Linked DNA regions of Longimicrobium terrae. The protein of the gene in region 2 binds, or shares a complex with, the protein of the main gene of each other region. Links are inferred from orthologs where the notes say so. Each region holds a gene or a part of one and is shown on either strand. Other genes may lie near its edges.

Region 1 (9,889 bases), on a different replicon or contig from region 2:
CGTAGTCGGGGACGTACAGGATTCCCCTTTCCGCCAGCCGCGCCCCGTCTTCCGGCTCGCGAAGCTGATTGTTGGCGCCGCCCGCCACGATGCCGGCGCGCAGTTCGGGGATGCTCGCCTCGTTCAGCACGCCGCCCAGCGCGCACGGGGCGAACACGTCCGCATCGATGGCGTGGATCACATCGGGAGTCACCACTTCCGCGCCCAGTTCCGCCGCGACGGCATCGGCCCGCGCCGCGTCCACATCCGCGACTGCGACCTCAGCGCCCGCCCGCCGCAGCTCGGAAACGAGGCTGCGCCCCACGCCGCCGCACCCCTGCACCGCCACCCGCAGCCCGCGCACGCCTTCCGCGCCGGAACGGTGTTGGACCGCGGCTTCGATCGCGCGGAACACGCCACGCGCCGTACGCGGGGACGGATCGCCGGAGCGCGCGGAGAGGCCGACGACGTGCGCCGTCTCCTCTCCAATGAAATCCATGTCGCCCGCGCGCGTGCCCACGTCGTCCGCCGTCACGTACGCGCCGCCCAGCGCCTGCACCGCCCGGCCGTGCGCGCGGAAGAGCGCGGCGCGGTCCTCGATCCGCTCGGGCGCAAGGATCACCGATTTGCCGCCACCGGCGTCCAATCCCGCCAGCGCGCTCTTGTACGTCATCCCGCGCGACAGGCGCAACACGTCGTGCAGCGCGTCACCGGTGGAGGCGTACCGCCACAGGCGCGTGCCGCCGACCGCGGGGCCCAGGACGGTGCTGTGCAGCGCGATCAGCGCGTGGTACGCGCCATCGCGCGCCTCCACCACGCGCTCCCATCCCGCGACCTGGATCTCTCGCAACCGCATAGATTTCTCCTGAACCCGTTCTTGCAATCGGGAAGGCAGACGCCCACTCCGGTTGTCGAAGAGCTTGCGCAGTCAGCAGTTTGCGATCTGAACAGGTAGCGTTCCGCTGACGGCAGACCTCACCTAAGCCTAAAGATCAATGCGCAGAGATCTTGATCTCATCAGAAACCTGATGGTCCAGATGGAAGCTCATCCGGGAACTGAGCTACGGGATTTTACAGCGGTACCCCCCGACGGGGTATCCCAAGAGGTGCTAGACGCTCACCTCCGCTTGATCATCGAGTCAGAGTTGGTCACAGGGAAACCACTCGAAACCAACAGCGGCCTCTATGGTGTGTTCCTATTCCGAATCACCAGTAAGGGGCACGACTTTCTAGAACTCGCGCGCAACGATACCAATTGGTCGCGCGCCGTGAAGGAACTCAAGACCAAGGCACTTCCCGCAACGGTCGGCTTGGTGATGGACCTTTTGAAGAAGTCCGCGCTGAACGCGATTGGGCTTAGTGGCTGAGTTCACTGTGAACTTCGTTCTTCTCTCCGATGTGGAAGCGATGACTGATTCCATTGAGCGCGGCGGCCGGTCCGCGCACGTATACGATGGCCTGCGCGACCTGATCGTGCGCGGCGGGCTGGCGCCGGGCGCGCGCGTGGTGGAGCAGGAGGTTGCGGCGCGGATGGGCGTGGGGCGCACGCCGGTGCGCGAAGCGCTTCAGCTTCTGCTCACGGAAGGCTATCTGGTCGCCTCGGAGGGCGGGCGCCGGCAGCTTGCCGTCGCCCCGCTGCGCGACGAGGACGTGGAAGAGCTGTTCGGGTTGATCGCCGACCTGGAAGCCGCCGCCGTGCGCAAGATCAGCGAACTGGATGAGACGAGCCGGGCCACCCTGGCCGCCTCGCTGGGAGACGCCAACGACCTCTTTGGATCGACGGTGGCGCAGGTGCCGCTGGACCTGGACGGCGCGTACGAAACACACAAGGCGTTTCACGCCACGCTGACAGATTCACTCGCAGGGCCGCGGCTGGCGTGGCTGCTGGGGATGGTTCGCCCGCAGGTGGGGCGATACGAGTACGTGTACGGCGCGCTGCTGGAGGGCGCGCTGGGCGTGGCCACGAACGAACACGAGGACATCGTCGCCGCCGTGCGAGAGGGGGATGCCGTCCGCGTGGAGGCCGCCCTCCGCCACAACTGGCGGAACGCGAGCAGCCGCCTGCGCGGCGCCATCCGCCGGGTGCCGTCCGCTCCCGAAGCGGACACGGACGCGACTTCTCCCCCGGACGCCTGACGCGCGGCTCAGGACTCCGCGCGGATGCGGCGGATCACGAGCGCCCGCGGCTCGTGGAGCACGGGGCGCGTCATCCACCGGGGCCACCACGCGTTCGCCATCACGTACATCGGCTGATGCGGAACGCCGTCCGTCCACCGCTGCATCTCCTCGCCATCTACGGCGAAGCGCACCTCGCCGGGGCGCCACTCGATGCGGTACTCGTGATGGTCCGCGGCGGGATCGAAGGCAAGCGGCAGCGTGGCGGTGTGCGTCTGGACGCCGGCCACCCAAGTGGTGAACATCACCGTCCGGCCGCCGTCGTTGGGGATCTCGATGTCCAGCTCGTCCGACTCGTCGCTGCCGCCCTGGTAGAGAAAGAGGGCGGAGATGGAGCCGGGTGCCAGCGGTGTCCGCATCCGTGCGCTGTAAGTGCCATACCCGAAGCGCTCCGCCGACCGAAGTTCCCCGCCGTCACGCGCGCCCGGTGCGAGGACGAGCGACACCCCGCCGTCGCCGGTCCGCACGTTGTCCGCCCGCACCGAGCCACTGCCCAGCGGGTGCGTGTCCAGCCTCCAGCGTGCCGCATCCAGCGCATCGCCGCCCGTCACCCCGCCGAAATCGTCGTCGAACCCGCGATCATTCATCCGCAGCCCCATCCCGTTCCCGTCATCCACCGAATCGTACGACGTCCCGCTCGCAATCCGCGCTCCCGGCGGGGAGCGAAGGTGATCGCGATCGAGTGAAAAGACAAAGCCACCCCGGTCGTCTGCGCGGCTTTCCATGATCCATCACCCAATGGCCTCGAAAAGCGGCATCGATCCAGGTTTGGCGTGGACCAATGCTGATCACCATCGACAGCATCCTTGACGAAACCGGTGCACCTCACTAGTGTATTAGTTAACCAGTACACTGGATCACAAGGAACCCGCGTGCAGATCTCCATCAACACGGCCGATCCCCGGCCGATCTACGTTCAGATCATGGACGAAGTGCGGCGCGCCATCGTTCTGGGATCGCTGCGGCCCGAAGATCCGCTTCCCTCCGTCCGCCACCTTTCCTCCGATCTCCGCGTGAACCCGAACACCGTCGCGCAGGCCTACCGCGAACTGGAGCGGGCGGGCACCGTCTACGTGCGCCGGGGCCAGGGCACCTTTGTGGCCCAGACCGGCGCGGGAGAGGCCGAACGCCGCGACATGGTGCGCGGCGTGGCGGAAAGGGCGCTGGTAGAGGCGCACCGCAGCGGCGTCAGCGCCCAAGAACTGATCGAGGCCATCCGCGAAGCAGCGGCATCGCGCGAACTTCCCACCCTGGCAGGCCAGTCATGAGCACTCCCCTTCCCACCCGCCTGGACGGCGTGCCGCTGGCCGTCCGTACGCAGAACCTGACCAAGCGGTTCGGGCGCCAGACCGCGCTGGACGACGTGAGCCTGCAGGTGCCCGAGGGCGCCGTGTACGTGCTCATTGGCCCCAACGGCGCGGGAAAGAGCACCACCCTGAAGGTGCTGCTGGACCTGGTGCGCGCGGACAGCGGCACGGCGGAGGTGTGCGGCGTGGACCCGCGCACCCGCGGCCCGGAGGCGCGCGCGCAGACCGGCTACGTCCCCGAGCGCCTGGACTGGGGATACGGCTGGATGCGCGTGGGCCGGCTGCTGGAGCACCACGCCGCCTACTTTCCCGCCTGGGACCGCGAGTACGCCGCGCGGCTGGGGCGGATCTTCGGGATCGAGCCGGAGCGGAGGATGGGCACGCTCTCCAAGGGCCAGAGCCGGCGCGTGCACCTGATCATGGCGCTGGCCCACCGGCCGCCCGTGCTGGTTCTGGACGAGCCCACGGACGGGCTGGATCCCGTGATGCTGGATGAAGCGCTGGGGCTGCTGGCCGAGCACGTGGCGGACACACCGACCACCGTCCTCGTTTCCACCCACCAGGTGCACGACGTGGAGCGCCTGGCCGACCACGTGGGGGTGATGCGCGACGGCCGGCTGGTGCTTCAGGCCCCGCGCGACGTGCTGCACCGCGACCTGCGCCGCTACCGCGCCGAAGTGCCGGAGGGCTGGGCGGGCGCGCCGGAGCTGAACGGGGCCGTGCTGCGCCGCGGTGCACTCGGGCGCGAGATCCAGTGGACCATCTGGGGCGGGGAGCGCGACGTCGCGCAGCGGCTGGCACGCGCGGGCGCCGTGGTGCGCGACGCCGCCCCGCTCACCCTGCAGGAAGCCGCCATCACCCTTCTCAGCCGCAAGGACCAGCCATGACCGCCACCCTCGTTGACCGTCCGCCCACCGCTCCGGAAACGACCGCCTCGGCGCCGCACCCCCGGCCGCGGTGGACCGGCGTGGCGCGCGAGCAGCTGCTCACCGTGCTGGGCGCCCTGCGCTGGCAGACCATCCTGGGCGCGGCGGCGCTGGCGGCGCTCACCCTGATGTGGGTGGTGAGCCGCATCAGCTCGCCCAGCCGGCCGGAGACCGTGCAGTTCGCGGAGCTGATGATTCCCCTAGCAATGATCGCGCTCTTCACCCCGGCGGAGGTGTGGCGGGGCGAGCAGCCGTCGCGGCGCGGGTACTTCTGGGCCATGCCGGTGGACCGCACGCGCCACACCCTGCTGCGCGTGCTGGGCGGATGGGCGTGGCTGATGGCCGCCGTCGCGGTGTTCCTGCTCTGGATCGCGGCCGCGTCGTGGGCCACCGGCGGCAGCTTCAGCCTGGGAGATGTGCCTCTGTCGCCTTCCGGCACCGCCCAGCAGACCGCGGCGGAGTACGCCATTCACGCGCCCGTTCCGGCGTGGCGATGGCTCGTCCCCTTTGCCGCCACCACGACGCTGTACCTCCTGGGGAGCATCATCCCGCTCGCCAGCAACTATCCCTGGCGCTGGTACGGGGGCATCGCGCTGGCTTCGCTGCTCGTCGCGGCCCTGGGCGCGGACTGGAGCGAGCGGGCGCTGCACCTGCTGGTGCCCGGTCCGTTCGGGCTCGAGACGCTGCTGACCGGCGGCGGGCAGGCGTTCGTGGAAGGCTCCGTACCAGGGCAGGTGCGCGCCGTGCCGTACGCGGCCACGCCGGGAGGCTGGCTCTCCGCCACGGCGCTGTGGATGGGGATCGGCTTGATCGGCGTATTCATCGCCCCGCCGCCACCGCGACAGCTGACGCGGCTGGATCACGCGATCGGTCCCGGCGCCGCTCCCTGCCGGCCCGCTGTGGATGACGACAAGCCCGCGCCTGGATCGCTCCAGGCGCGGGCTTCTGCTCTGTGATACGGGTCAGCGGTGGATCGCGATCAGGTGGATGGCGGTCAGGTGGATGGCGGTCAGAGCTTCCGGCGCGGGACCGGATGCTCCGACGACGCGCGGGCGTCGGCTACTGAACGTTGTCAGCGGGCCGGAACGGTCCGTGAACGCGCGCCACCTCGGCGTGTGCCTCGTCGAACAGCGCTTCGAGCACGGGGCTGGCGCCGCGGCAGGCGGACACGATGCGGAGCGCGCCTTCCGCGTAGGCGCGGCACTTCTCCGGTGGCCAGCCGGTTGGAGGGTCGACCGCGAGCGAGCGCAGGTTCGAGGTCTGGTCGGCGATCTTGCCCCGCTTGACTGCGTCCGGCTTGCTGCGGATGCGCTCCGCCTGCAGGGTTTTGCGCTCCAGCAGCGGCATCCCCGCGAATTCGGGCGGGTCCGTCATGCCGTCGACGATGGCCGCCACTTCCGGACCGAAACGCTCCCGGATCTCGGCGAGGGTCACGCTGGAATCCTCCACCACGTCGTGCAGCCGCCCGGCCGCGCGCTCGCTGTCGGAGGCACCGGCGAGCGCCATCAGCGCGGCGACTTCCTCGAAGTGCGCAGTCACAGGGATGGAGCGGCGGCCGGACCGCATCTGGCCGGCGCACGCAGCGGCTGCAAACGCCGCGGCCTCAGCCTCGAGCGGGCCGACCGGGGCGCGGACGGCGGGTGTGGAAGAATCCATAGGTTGGACATGCCGAGTAGAGATTCGCGGAAATCCGGATCTCGATATCCGGAACGTCGCTTTACAGGTGCTGCCCGCGCGCGGGCGGGCGAAACCACGCGTTCAGCCGATCAACATCAGGAAAAGCGGGCAGGGGAGCCGAAGCACCCCTGCCCGCTTTCATCGTAGAGCCCCGCCAGGTCTGCGGGTCGCGCTCGCGAACAGATGAACGCGGGGCGAGGCACGCACGCTAGAACGGCAGATCGTCGTCGTCCTCGAAGGGCGGAGACTGGAAGTCGTCGTAGTTGCTTCCACCACCGCCCGCGCCGCCGCGACCGCCGCCGGCCGGCGCGCCGCCCCCGGAGCGCGGAGCAGCGCCGCCGCCACCGCCGCCGCGGGGCGCACCACCACCACCCCCGCCGCCGCCCCCGCCGCCGCCCCCGTAGCCGCCGCCACCTCCACCACCGCCGTAGCCGCCCCGGCCGCCGCCACCACCCCCGCCGGAGTAGCCGCCGCCGTCCTCGTCACCGCCACGGCCGCCGCCGAGCAGAAGCACTTCGCGGGCGCGGATCTCCGTCGTGAACTTGGTGACGCCGTCCTTGTCCTCGTACTGCCGATACTCGATTTCACCCTCGACATAGATGCGGTCGCCCTTCTTGACGTACCGCTCGATGATGTCGACAAGCTTTTCCCACGCCACGATGCGGTGCCACTCGGTCTTTTCCTGCGCTTGGCCGTCCCGGCCGTTCCACTTGCGCGTGGTGGCGACCGAAAACTGCGCCACTCGGGCACCGCTGGGGATGGACCGGATTTCGGGGTCCTGCCCCACGTTGCCGATGATCATGGCCTTGTTCAGGCTGCGAGCCACAGCTCCTCCTCAGACTTTGAAAGGTAACGCAGTGGACAACAGGCGCCTATGATAGGCCGCGCCCGTGACGGTGTCAAGGAAATGATTGGATCTGGAGACGCATAACAAGCGCGTCTTCCTTGGGAAGCGAGTAATACGAACGTCTTCTTCCCACAACGGCGAAACCACGGTGGCGGTAAATGGATTGCGCGGAGTGGTTGGTTTCACGTACTTCCAGAAAGATTTCCCGTCCGCCACGCGCCCGCACGTGCTCCACCACCGCGTCCACCAGCGCGCCGCCCACCCCCGTTCCCCGGGCGATGGGGTCCACCGCCACGTTGCCCAGTTCCGCCTGGTCGATGACCGTCCACGCCGCCGCGTAGCCCAGCACCCCGCGCTCGTCCTCCGCCACCAGCACGTCGGTGTCCGTGCGCTTGATCAGACCGCGAAAGGTGCTTTCCTTCCACGGCGTGGAAAACGACTGGTTTTCGATCTCCAGAACCCGCGGCAGGTCGGCTTCGCGAATGGGGCGGATTCCGTACGGCGCCGTGGCGGCCCCGGGGAGTTCGGCGAGCGGCGTGGACATCAGCCCGTCTTTGCGGCCGCCATGCGCTCGGCGCCCGCCGCGCGCACGTACTCCGGCTCCCACGCCGCCGCGTCCGCGATGCGGCCGCTCTCGGGCGCGTGCCGCGCGAGCCAGAGCAGCCCCGCGGCCAGCGACGCGTCGTCCCCCAGCACCGCGTCCGGGCCGAACGCCGCGCGCAGGTCGTCCGCGTACAGCACGGAGCCCTCGCCGCAGAAGCGGACGGGACCGTCGCCCAGCCGCGTACGCAGTTCATCCACCCGCAGCGCGTCCACCGGCAGCACCTCGTCCACCGCGCCGTCCTCGCCGAAGCGCCAGGCACCCGCGAACACCTCGCGGTTGCGCGCGTCGAACAGCGCGCAGACTGTCTGGCCGGGCACTCCCTGCGCCGCCGCGGCCGCCATCAGCCCGGACCAGGCGAAGAGCGGCACGCCGAGGGCGTGCACCATCCCCTTTGCCGTCGCCGCCGCGATCCGCAGCCCGGTGAACGACCCCGGCCCGCCGCCCACGGCGATGGCGCCGATCTGCACCGGCGCGATCCCCGCGGCGCGCAGGACGGCATCCACCGCCGGCAGCAGCGCGGAAGAGGCGTTGGACGCCGCGGCCACCGTCTGCTCCGCCACGATCCGGCCGTCCATCCACAGCGCCACGTACGCCGCGCGCGTGGAACTGTCCAGCGCCAGCAGCGGCCCGTCCGTCGCGCTCATCGGTCCTCCATCGGCGGCAGCGGCGGCGGGTCACCCACGGCGCGCGCGGCGACGGCGCGGACGGCGGGATCGGCCTCCTCCGTCAACTCGATCTCCCAGCGGATGGGAGGCAGAAGCCGCTCCGCGCGCTCCGGCCACTCGATCAGCACCAGGTCCCCCGCTCCGCCCAGCTCCGCCCATCCCAGTTCCCACACTTCTTCCTCGTCTTCCAGCCGGTACAGGTCCAGGTGCCAGAGCACCCCGCCGGCGGGAAGGTCATAGCGGAACAGCAGGTTGTAGGTGGGCGAAGGCACGTCGCCCTCCACCCCGGCTCCGTGCGCGATGGCGCGGGCCAGCGTGCTCTTTCCCGCCCCCAGATCCCCGCGCAGGCAGAGGACGAGCGGGGTGCGCGCCTCCGCGCCGATCCGCCCGCCCCACGACTGGAGAGCCTGCTCCGACAGCACCGCCCGCATGGAATCCGTCACCGCGCGCCCGAAACGGAGCGGCGCTGCGCGGGCTTGGCGCCGTCCATCTCCGCCTTGAGTTCCAGGTACTGGTCGCGCAGCACCGCCGCGCGCTCAAAGTCCAGCTGGGCGGCCGCGTCGCGCATCTGGTTCTCGATCTCCTTGAGCATCTCCTCCGGCGTGCGCGTGCCGAAGTCCACCGACGCCTCGCGCAGGCGGTCCGCGCCGGTGCGCTTGTCCGCCTCCACCTTGGGCGTGCGCGCGTCCGCCACCCGCGTGCTGGACTCGATCTCGTCCACCGACTTCAGAATCGTCTGGGGGATGATGCCGTGGTCCGTGTTGTACTTGACCTGCAGCTCGCGGCGGCGCTCCGTCTCCTCCATCATCCGCTTCATGCTGCCGGTGATGCGGTCCGCGTACAGAATCGCCGTCCCCTCGGAGTTGCGCGCCGCGCGCCCCACCGTCTGGATGAGCGAGCTGCTGCTGCGGAGGAAGCCTTCCTTGTCCGCGTCCAGGATCGCCACCAGCGACACCTCCGGCAGGTCCAGCCCTTCGCGCAGCAGGTTGATGCCGATCAGCACGTCGAACTTGCCCAGGCGCAGGTCGCGCAGGATCTCCACCCGCTCCAGCGTCTGGATGTCGCTGTGCAGGTAGCGCACGCGCACCCCGGCCTGCTGCAGAAAGTCCGTCAGGTCTTCCGACATCCGCTTGGTGAGCGTGGTCACCAGCACCCGCTCGTTCTTGCCGGCGCGATCGCGGATCTCGTGCAGCAGGTCGTCCACCTGCCCCTTCACCGGGCGGATGATCACCACCGGGTCCACCAGCCCCGTGGGGCGGATGATCTGCTCCACCACGACCCCGCCGCTGCGCCCCAGCTCGTACTCGCCCGGCGTGGCGGACACGAAGATCGCCTTGGGAACCAGCTCCTCCCACTCCTCAAAGCGAAGCGGGCGGTTGTCCAGCGCCGAGGGCAGGCGGAAGCCGTGGTCCACCAGGGTGAGCTTGCGCGCCCGGTCGCCGTTGAACATCCCGCCGATCTGCGGCACGCTCACGTGGCTTTCGTCCACCACGACCAGAAAGTCTTCCGGAAAGTAGTCGAACAGGCAGGCGGGCCGGTCGCCCTCGTTGCGCCCCGCGATGTGGCGGGAATAGTTCTCGATGCCGGAGCAGGTGCCGATCTCCAGCATCATCTCGATGTCGAAGTTGGTGCGGCTTTCCAGCCGCTGCGCCTCCAGCAGCTTGCCCTGCCCCAGCATTTCCTTGAGCCGCCCGTCCAGCTCGCGGCGA
Region 2 (8,852 bases):
CTGCAGGACGAACTGCTCGCGGCCGCGGCGGAGTGCGTGCGCCCCGGCGGGCTGCTGATCTATTCCACGTGTTCGCTGGAACGGGAGGAGAACGAGGTGCGCGTGGAATCGTTTCTGGCCGCAAATCCGGGGTGGAGGGTGGATGCCACGGAGGCCGCGCCCGCGGAGGTGCGCGACGCGGCCGGGTACCTGTGCGTGCTGCCGCAGGCGCAGGGCGCGGACGGCGCGTTTGCCGCGCGGCTGCGGAGGCCCGCGTGAAGCCGCCCCGCAGTCCCGGCCCGGCACGCTTCCGCCCGTCCGGCGCGCGGTGGCACCGCGAGATCCCGGCGCGAGTGCGGCGCTACTTTGACGAACGGCGCCTGCTCAAGTACGTGCTGACGGCGTCGCTGGGCGGGTTCGTGCTCGGCTACCTGCTGATCACCATCTTCTTCTTTCCCGGCTTCGGACGGTCGGCGATCGTGACGGTGCCGGACCTCACCAACCGTCCGCAGGGCGAGGCGCAGCGCACGCTGGGCCGGCTGGGGCTGGTGGTGCAGAAGGGCGGCACCGTGGTCAACGCGCGCATCGGCCGCGGACGGGTGCTGATGCAGACGCCGCTGCCGGGCGAGGAAGTGTCCCGCGGCGCCACCGTCCGCATCGTGGTCAGCGGCGGACCGGAGATGCGCAAGGTGCCGTCCGTGGCGGGAATGACGCGCGCAGAGGCGATCGAGACGCTGCAGCGATACGGGTTCCGCGTGGGGCTGCAGCGCGTGCGCGACCGGCGGGAAGAAGGCGCGCTCGTGGCGCTGCGCCCCGCGGCGGGGCAGCCGGCCGCGGTGTCGAGCATGGTGGTGATGGTGATCAGCGCCGGGCCGCCCAAGGTGCTCGTGCCCAGCGTGGTGGGGCTGACCACGGGGGACGTGTCGGCGCGGCTGCAGGCGGTGTCGCTGGAGATCGGCCGCGTGAGCTACGATCCGGAATCCGCCGAGCCGGCGGGGACGGTGGTGCGGCAGTCGCCCGTGGCGGGAGACAGCCTGGCGATGGGCTCGGGCGTGCGCATCACCCTGGCCGGCGCCGATCCCAATCCGCCGCCGCCCGCGACGGTGGAGTCCTCCGAGCCGGAGCCGGCCGCGGTGGATACGTCGCCGCCCGCGCCCGTGGTGGAAGAGGCGCCGCCGCCCCCGGAGGCGTCGCAGCCGACGACGCCGGCGCGGCCGGGCAGGGAATAGGGAATAGGGAATAGGGAATAGAGAATAGGGAATAGGGAATAGGTGGTCTGACGCGGGGAGTGGCGTCGGGGCGGCGAGCGAGGAGCCGGGCGGGGCGGGTACGGGGGATGGCGCCTGAGGGCGCGAGGGGACACCAACTTCAGATCTGGACTGATGGCGAAGCGGCGGGGATGGGTGTTTCCGGGAGCGGTCGCGGGGGTGCTCGCGATCCTCGTGGCACTGGCATGGACCAACCGCGACCGCATTCTTCCGCCGGACGTGGGCAAGGCCGCGCCCGGATTTTCGGCGACGGACATGAGCGGCCGGCCGGTCTCGCTGAACGATCTGCGCGGGCAGGTGGTGCTGCTGAATGTGTGGGCCACGTGGTGCGGGCCCTGCCGCGACGAAATGCCGTCCATGGAGCGCCTGCACAAGCAGCTCGGCCCGCAGGGGCTGCGCATCATCGCCGTCAGCGTCGACGCGCCGCCGGCGGGATCGAAGGAGCTCACCGCGTTCGCGCGCGACCTGGGGCTGTCGTTCACCATCTGGCACGATCCGTCGGGCGAGATCCAGCGCACCTACCGCACGACCGGGGTTCCGGAGTCGTTCATTCTGGACCGCGACGGGGTGATCCAGAAAAAGGTGATCGGCGCGACGGAGTGGGACGGCGGCGCCAACACCGACCTGCTGCGCCGCCTGCTCGCGGAGCGGCCGGGTGCGTAGGGTGACCCTGCGCTCCCTCACCCGCAACTGGCCTCTCAAGCTGGCCGCCCTCGCCCTGTCCGTTCTGGTGTGGGCCGTGGTCAGTGCCGAGCAGGTGACCACGCAGTGGATTCCCGTCCGCGTGGACCCCGTCGTGCGCGACCCGCAGTTCGTCCTGACCGGCTCGCCGGAGCCGCAGGAGGTGCGGGTGCAGTTCACCGGGCCCGGGCGGGAGCTGTGGGAGCTGGCGCTGGACCGTCCGGTGCTGGTGCTTCCCATCCGCCAGGTGGGCGAGGGGCGCACCTTTGCGCTGGATCCGGCGATGGTGCGCATTCCCCAAGGATTGTCCGTCAACGCGCGCGACGTGCGGCCCTCGGTGATCGCGCTGGGCTTGCAGCGGCTGGCCAGCCGCGTGGTTCCCATCCACGCGCGCATCAGCGGGCGATCGCTGCAGCGGTACGTGATCGGCGATTCGCTCACCATCATCCCCGCCGAGGTGCGGGTGACCGGGCGCGCAGACCAGGTGGCGGCGCTGAACGTGCTTTCCACGATCGCGTTCGAGATCGTGCCGGACGATTCCACCTTCACCCGCGAGATCGCGCTGGACACGGCGGCGCTGGACGGGCTGAGCCTGTCGCGCGCGCGGGTCCGGGTGAGCGGGACGGTGGACCGGCGCGCCACCCGCGCGGTGAGCCCGGTGACGGTGTACGTGCCGGACGGCCTGGTCGCCGCGCCCGCCCAGGTGGAGGTGCGGCTGAGCGGCGCGGAGCGGGCACTGGCGGGGGTGGATCCGGCCCGGCTGCGCGCCGTGGTCGTGCGGGACTCGCTCCCCGCGGTGATTCCGCCGGGCGGGGTAGAGGCGCGTCTGTTGATCGAGGGCGCCCCGGCCGGCGCGGCGGTGACCGCCAATCCGGCGCGCGTGCGGGTGTTTGAGCCGGCGGCGGCTCCTTCCGCATCGCCCGCATCGCCCGCGACGATGGACAGCGCGGCGGGAGCGCGGCCGTGAGCGAGCCGCTGATCCTGGGGATCGAGACGTCGTGCGATGAAACCTCCGCCGCGGTGCTGCGCGGGGAGCGCGACCTGCTGGGGCACGTCATCTTTACGCAGGACATCCACACGCTGTACGGCGGCGTGGTTCCCGAACTGGCGTCGCGCGCCCACCTGCGGACGGTGGACGACGTCGTCGAAGGCGCGCTGCGCGAGGCGGGCGTGACGCTGGCGGACATCGACGTCGTTGGGGTGACGGCGGGGCCGGGGCTGATCGGGGCGCTGCTCGTCGGCGTGTCGTGGGGGAAGGCGGCGGCGTTCGCGGCGGGAAAGCCGGTCGTCGGCGTGCACCACATGGAGGGGCACCTGTTCGCCACGCACCTGGAGCACCCGGGCGCGGAGCCGCCCTTCGTGGGCCTGCTCGTGAGCGGCGGGCACACGATGCTGCTGTGGGTGCCGGCGTGGGGCGAGTACCGGCTGCTGGGCGCCACGCGGGACGACGCGGCGGGCGAGGCGTTCGACAAGGCGGCCAAGATCCTGGGGCTGGGCTACCCCGGCGGGCCGTCCATCCAGCGCGCCGCAACGGAGGGAGATCCCGCCCGTCATCCCCTCCCCCGGCCGCTGCTGAACCGCGGCGAGCGCCCGGGCGACCGCGAGTACTACGACATGTCGTTCAGCGGGCTCAAGAACGCGCTGCGGCTGCTGGCGCGCGACCTGGAGTCCAAGGGAACGCTGGCGGAGGAAACGCCGCACGTGGCCGCCTCCTTTCAAGCCGCGGCGGTGGACGTGCTGACGGCCAAGACCATGCGGGCGGTGCGGGAGATGAACTGCCCACGCGTGGTGCTGGGCGGGGGCGTGGCCAACAGCCGCGCGCTGCGCGAGGCGCTCGCTCGAAAGCTGGGATCGCGCGGCGAACTGTACGCGCCGTCGCCCCGGCTTTCTACCGACAACGCGGCGATGATCGCGCGGGCGGCGCTCTTTCGCTGGCGTCGCGGAGAGACGGGCGGGCTGGACCTGAACGCCCGCGCGGACCTGCCTTTTCCCGGGCTGACGCGGTGACCGGAGCCGCTGGCACGAGGGTGGCGGAACGGAAGGGTGAGCGCGGCCGTCCGGCCGCGGATTTCCACGGACACCGGCGGCGGGCTTGATCTCACTTCTCCACGTATCGGACCTGCACTTCGGACCGCCCTTTCACGAAGGGGTGGGCCGCGCGCTGCAGGCGTTTGCGCACCGGCTGGGGCCGGACTGCATCGTCGCGTCGGGCGACTTCACCCAGCGCGCCAAAGAGGAACAGTTCGCGGCCGCGCGGGCGTTTCTGAACGAGTTTCCCAAGGTGCCCATCGTGGTCACGCCGGGAAACCACGACGTGCCGCTGATGCGCATCGCCGAGCGGGTGCTGGATCCGTACAAGCACTACCGGCGGCACATCAACGAGGCGCTGGATACGATTACGGACATCCCCGGCGCGCGGATCGTGGCGCTCAACAGCACGGCGCCGCTCAAGGCCACGGTCAACGGCCGCATTCACCAGTGGCAGATCGACTACGCCCGCGAGGCGTTCGCCGCGGTGACGGACGAGAAGACGCTGCGGATCATCGTGGCGCACCACCACTTTGCGCCGCCGCCGGACTTCGAGAGCGCGGACCCCATGCCCAACGCGCGGCGGGCGCTGGACGCGTTCACCGACATGCGGGTGGACCTGATCCTGGGCGGGCACCTGCACCGCGCGTACATCGGCAACTCGCTGGACGTGTACGCAGGCGCGGACCGCGAGCACGGCATCGTGATCGCGCAGAGCGGAACCAGCACCTCGCGCCGTGGGCGGGCGCGCGAGCGGGAAAAGAACTCGCTGAACGTGCTGCGGCTCACGCCCACGGGGATCCGGGTGACGCACTACATGTACTTCGAGGACGCGGGCGACTTCGTCCCCACCAGCCGGCACATCTTCTTTCGCCGCGGCAGGCCGCCGCTGGAAGGTGCGGGCGAGGATGGGGCCATCTGGATGGACGAAAGCCGGGAGACGAACGATGGAGTATGATCGCGGGTCGCTGTCCAGGGGCGGCGAAATGAAGGCCGCGGGGATCGCCGCGGCGGGCGCCGTGGGTGTGGGCGTGGCCGTGTGGTACCTGGCGCGCCTGTTTCTGCAGCGCGAGCGGGTGGAAGAGGCGTCCGCCCCGGCCGCGCGGGAGTCGTAGCCGGTGGCGCGCTCGCGTGCGGTACGCCTGGTTTCGTGGGGGCTCGGGGGCCTGGTGCTGGGCATCGGGCTGGCCGTGCTCGCGCTGAACATGGTGGCGCGCACGGAGCGCGGTCACAAGTTCGTGCTGGACTTCACGCTCAAGGCGCTGGGCGGCAGCATCGACGGCGGCAGGCTGATCATCGGCCGCATCGACGGCAACCTGTTCGAGGGCGCCAAGGTGTACGGCGTGCGGCTGCAGGATCTGAAGGGGCGCGCCTTTGTGGAGGCGGACAGCGGGTTTCTGGACTACGACATCCGCACGCTGCTTTCCCCGCGGGTCCGCATCACGCGGGCGACGCTGTACAATCCCCGGATCTACGTCTTCAAGCTGCCCGGCGACACGGTCTGGAACTACCAGGCGATCTTTGCCGACACCTCCACCGGCCCCAGGAAGCCGGGGGTGGAGCGGGCGACGCTGCTGGACACCGTCCGCGTGGTGAACGGGCTGGTGCGGGTGCAGCTTCCCTGGCGGCCTGACAGCACGCTTTCGGCGCGCGGCCAGCGCGCGGAGATCGCGGACGCACGGTCGGACACGTCGCAGATTCTGGTGGACAGCGTGGCGGGCGGCTTCATCCGCACCATGAACTTCACGGCGATGAACGGCCGCCTGTCGCGCATCCGCTTTGCCCCGGGAACGCGCAGCGGATCGCGCATTCACGTGGATTCGCTGCGGACGGACGCGCAGATCTACCGCCGCCCCGCGCACTTGGTGCACGGCCAGGCGGTGGTGGCGCTGATGAAGGCGCACATCGAGTTCGATGCGCCGCTGCTGCGGCTGCGCCGGTCCACCGTGGCCGCGTCCGGCGTGGTGCGGACGGACAGCTTTCCGGAATGGTTTCCCGCGGACCAGGCGCCGATGTACGACATCGCGGTCAGCGGCGACTCCATCGACTTCGAGGACATGCAGTGGCTGTATCCGCGCTTTCCCGGCACGGCCACCGGCGCGCTGTCGCTGCGGATCGAATCGCGTCCGGGCGGAACCATGTTCCTGGCGCGCGACACCGACGTGCGCGCGCCGGGAACGCGGCTGCAGGGAAGCTTCGGGATGCTGGTGGGCGACACCATCCGTTTCATGGACGTGGACCTCAAGGCGGAGCCCATCCGCACCTCCACAATCGAGAACATGCTCCCGGACGGGCTTCCCGTGCTGGGGCTGCGCCTGGGCGGGGCCGACATCCGGGGCGCGCCCGGCGGCGCGCTGCCGCCCACCCGCCGTCCACCCGGCGGGCGGCGCGAGGCACCCTGACGCAGAGCGGGCCCGGAGATTCGTCTCCGGGCCCGCTTTCCTTTACCGCCACGGCCGCGTCAGGCCACCAGCACCGCCATCTCCAGCGGCGGGGCGATGTCGCTCTGTCCTCCGCGTTCCAGCAGGCGGCGGATGAGGCGGCCCATGCCCAGCAGGCTGCACGGCTTGTCCATGTGCGCATCGAACCCCTCGGCCAGTGCGCGCTCGCGCGGCCACACCATCACGTCGGCGGTGACGGCGGCCACGGGAATGCGGGCGGTGGCGGGGTCGCCGGCGAGCAGGCGGCGCGCGGTGACGCCGTCCATCTTCGGCATGCGCACGTCCATCAGCACCACATCGGGGCGTTCCGCGCGGGCCATGCGAATGCCCTCGGCGCCGTCGGAGGCGTGGAGCACGCGATAGCCGGCGTGTTCCAGAAACACTCCGCACACGGCGTGATGGTCGGCGTCGTCGTCGACGATGAGGACGGTCACGGGAGTCACGTGACACCTCCGGGAGGGGGCGGGGCAGGGCGGGGGCAATGATCGCAATCTACCCGTCGGGGATGACGGATACAACACTTTTCATCCACTGCTACCGTAACGGCGGATACTGGTAGGGAACTCTCCGCGAGCCTTGTTGATGCTGAAATTCTGCAAACTGCCGTTTCACAGGAGGGCACGGAGGAAGACGGGAGAGGACACGGAGGAAAGACGGGGATCAACCCCAAAAAAATCTCACGCAGAGGAGCAGAGCAGCAGAGAAAAGAGGAGGACGCATCTGATGCTATCTTCCCCCTTTTTGTCTTTCTCTGCGTCTCTGCGTCTCTGCGTGAGGCCCTTCTGTTCCTCCGTGTCCTCCGTGCATCCTCCGTGACCTCCGTGTGGAACGGCAGTTCAGCGGAGTCAGCCGGCGAGACGAAGCGTCAGGCGTGCTCGAGCGCCTGCTCCAGGTCCGCGATCAGGTCTTCCACGTCTTCCACACCGCAGCTCAGGCGCACCAGGCCGTCCGTGAGCCCCATGGCGTAGCGCAGGTCGCGCGGAACGGAGGCGTGCGTCATGAGCGCGGGGTGGCCGATCAGGCTTTCCACGCCGCCCAGCGACTCGGCGAGGGCAAAGATGCGCACCTTGTTCACGAACGCCGCCGCCTTTTCCAGCGTCCCCATCTCGATGCTCACCATCCCCGTAAAGCCGCGCATCTGCCGCTTGGCCAACTCGTGCTGCGGGTGGTGCGGCAGGCCGGGGTAGTAGACGGCCTCCACCTTGGGGTGCGCGTCCAGCCACTCGGCGATGCGCTGCCCGTTCTCGTTGTGCGCCTTCATGCGCAGGTGCAGCGTCTTGGTGCCGCGCAGCCCCAGCCAGCAGTCCCACGGGCCGGGAATGCCGCCCGCCGCGTTCTGCAGAAAGCGCAGCTGCTCGTGCAGGCCGTCGTCCTTTACCACGATCATCCCGCCCACCATATCGCTGTGGCCGTTGACGTACTTGGTGACCGAGTGGATGACGATGTCCGCGCCCAGCTCCAGCGGCCGCTGGTTGTACGGCGACGCAAAGGTGTTGTCCACGCTCAGCAGCGCCCCGGCCGCGCGCGCCACCTCCGCCGCCGCGGCGATGTCGGTGAGCTGCATCATGGGATTGGTGGGCGTTTCCAGGTGGATCAGCTTCGTGCGCGGCGTGATGGCGGCGCGAAGAGCCTCCGTGTCGGCGCTGTCCACGAAGGTGAACTCGATCCCCATCCGCGCCAGCACCTTGCTGAACAGGCGGTAGGTGCCGCCGTACACGCCCTCGCCGCAGATCACGTGGTCGCCCGCGCTCATCAGCTTGAGCATGGTGTCGGTGGCCGCGAGCCCGGAGGCGAAGGCGATGCCGTGCGTGCCGCTCTCCAGCGCCGCCACGTTCCCCTCGAACGCCTCGCGCGTGGGATTGTGCGTGCGCGCGTACTCGTATCCCAGGTGCCGCCCCAGCTCCGGCTGCACGTAGGTGCTGGTCTGGTACACGGGCATCATGATGGCGCCCGTGGTGGGGTCCGGGCGCTGGCCGGCGTGGATGGCGATCGTCCCCAGCCCCATTCCGTGGTAGTTCTTTTCGTCTTTCATCCGCTCATTCCGCGCGTGTGTGCGTGATGCCGTCCGCCGGCCCGTGTGGTCCGCAACCTACCCGCGCCGCCCGCCGCCAGCAACCGCGGCCGTCCCGCCTCCGCATGCGGCGACGTTCGTTCGGCGCTGGTCCGTGATCTGCAAACGGATGATGGTTGACGATCCGCGATCGGGGAATTATCGTCTGCGTGAAAGGAGAACGCAAGAATGATAGACGACATCGACCGGCAGATTCTGGACATCCTGCAGGAGAACGCGCGCACCCCCAACGCCGAAATCGCGCGGCAGGTGGGAATGGCGCCGTCCGCCATCCTGGAGCGCATCCGCAAGCTGGAGGAGCGCGGCGTGATTCAGGGCTACGCGGTGCGCATCAACCCCGACGCGTACGGGCTGGGGTTGATGGCCTACGTCTTCGTGCGGGCG

Evidence for each region.
Region 1: the proteins of tsaD (region 2) and tsaE are in contact, whole or in part, in a crystal structure (PDB 6N9A), measured with the Thermotoga maritima proteins. The link is inferred for Longimicrobium terrae from one-to-one orthologs. Residues at the interface, in WP_004082750.1 of Thermotoga maritima: Cys10, Asp11, Arg49, His50, Leu82, Gly84, Gly135, Gly136, Glu154, Thr155, Leu156, Asp157, Asp158, Ser159, Glu162, Asp165, Lys166, Arg169, Leu170, Tyr175, Lys213, Thr214, Leu217, Tyr218, Gln221, Arg222, Asn324; in WP_004082108.1 of Thermotoga maritima: Leu37, Gly38, Lys46, Lys57, Val59, Lys60, Ser61, Thr63, Phe64, Thr65, Leu66, Met67, Val69, Pro71, Tyr82, Arg83, Leu84, Asp86, Asp88, Phe89, Asp93, Ile128, Asp130, Glu131, Arg134.

Annotation. Positions count from the first base shown.
Region 1 is NZ_JACHIA010000001.1:184,524-194,412, forward strand. Bases 6,890-9,889 are described here. They hold tsaE (tRNA (adenosine(37)-N6)-threonylcarbamoyltransferase complex ATPase subunit type 1 TsaE), read right to left. Parts: upstream 8,624-9,889; coding sequence 8,156-8,623; downstream 6,890-8,155. Other genes in these bases: HNQ61_RS00810 (single-stranded DNA-binding protein), read right to left, coding at 6,890-6,890; rimI (ribosomal protein S18-alanine N-acetyltransferase), read right to left, coding at 6,964-7,455; tsaB (tRNA (adenosine(37)-N6)-threonylcarbamoyltransferase complex dimerization subunit type 1 TsaB), read right to left, coding at 7,455-8,159; uvrB (excinuclease ABC subunit UvrB), read right to left, coding at 8,620-9,889. Also shown: HNQ61_RS00770 (Leu/Phe/Val dehydrogenase), read right to left, coding at 1-835; HNQ61_RS00775 (DUF2513 domain-containing protein), read left to right, coding at 975-1,346; HNQ61_RS00780 (GntR family transcriptional regulator), read left to right, coding at 1,387-2,115; HNQ61_RS00785 (glycoside hydrolase family 16 protein), read right to left, coding at 2,124-2,741; HNQ61_RS00790 (GntR family transcriptional regulator), read left to right, coding at 3,027-3,422; HNQ61_RS00795 (ABC transporter ATP-binding protein), read left to right, coding at 3,419-4,348; HNQ61_RS00800 (hypothetical protein), read left to right, coding at 4,345-5,343; HNQ61_RS28210 (HD domain-containing protein), read right to left, coding at 5,447-6,043; more of HNQ61_RS00810, read right to left, coding at 6,273-6,889. UniProt on the Escherichia coli protein: Required for the formation of a threonylcarbamoyl group on adenosine at position 37 (t(6)A37) in tRNAs that read codons beginning with adenine.
Region 2 is NZ_JACHIA010000015.1:39,407-48,258, forward strand. Bases 1,914-4,913 are described here. They hold tsaD (tRNA (adenosine(37)-N6)-threonylcarbamoyltransferase complex transferase subunit TsaD), read left to right. Parts: upstream 1,914-2,891; coding sequence 2,892-3,935; downstream 3,936-4,913. Other genes in these bases: HNQ61_RS19935 (CdaR family protein), read left to right, coding at 1,914-2,895; HNQ61_RS19945 (metallophosphoesterase family protein), read left to right, coding at 4,021-4,913; HNQ61_RS19950 (hypothetical protein), read left to right, coding at 4,904-4,913. Outside these bases: HNQ61_RS19920 (RsmB/NOP family class I SAM-dependent RNA methyltransferase), read left to right, coding at 1-258; HNQ61_RS19925 (PASTA domain-containing protein), read left to right, coding at 255-1,208; HNQ61_RS19930 (peroxiredoxin family protein), read left to right, coding at 1,362-1,910; more of HNQ61_RS19935, read left to right, coding at 1,903-1,913; more of HNQ61_RS19945, read left to right, coding at 4,914-4,914; more of HNQ61_RS19950, read left to right, coding at 4,914-5,071; HNQ61_RS19955 (AsmA family protein), read left to right, coding at 5,075-6,358; HNQ61_RS19960 (response regulator), read right to left, coding at 6,418-6,840; HNQ61_RS19965 (cystathionine gamma-synthase), read right to left, coding at 7,263-8,429; HNQ61_RS19970 (Lrp/AsnC family transcriptional regulator), read left to right, coding at 8,637-8,852.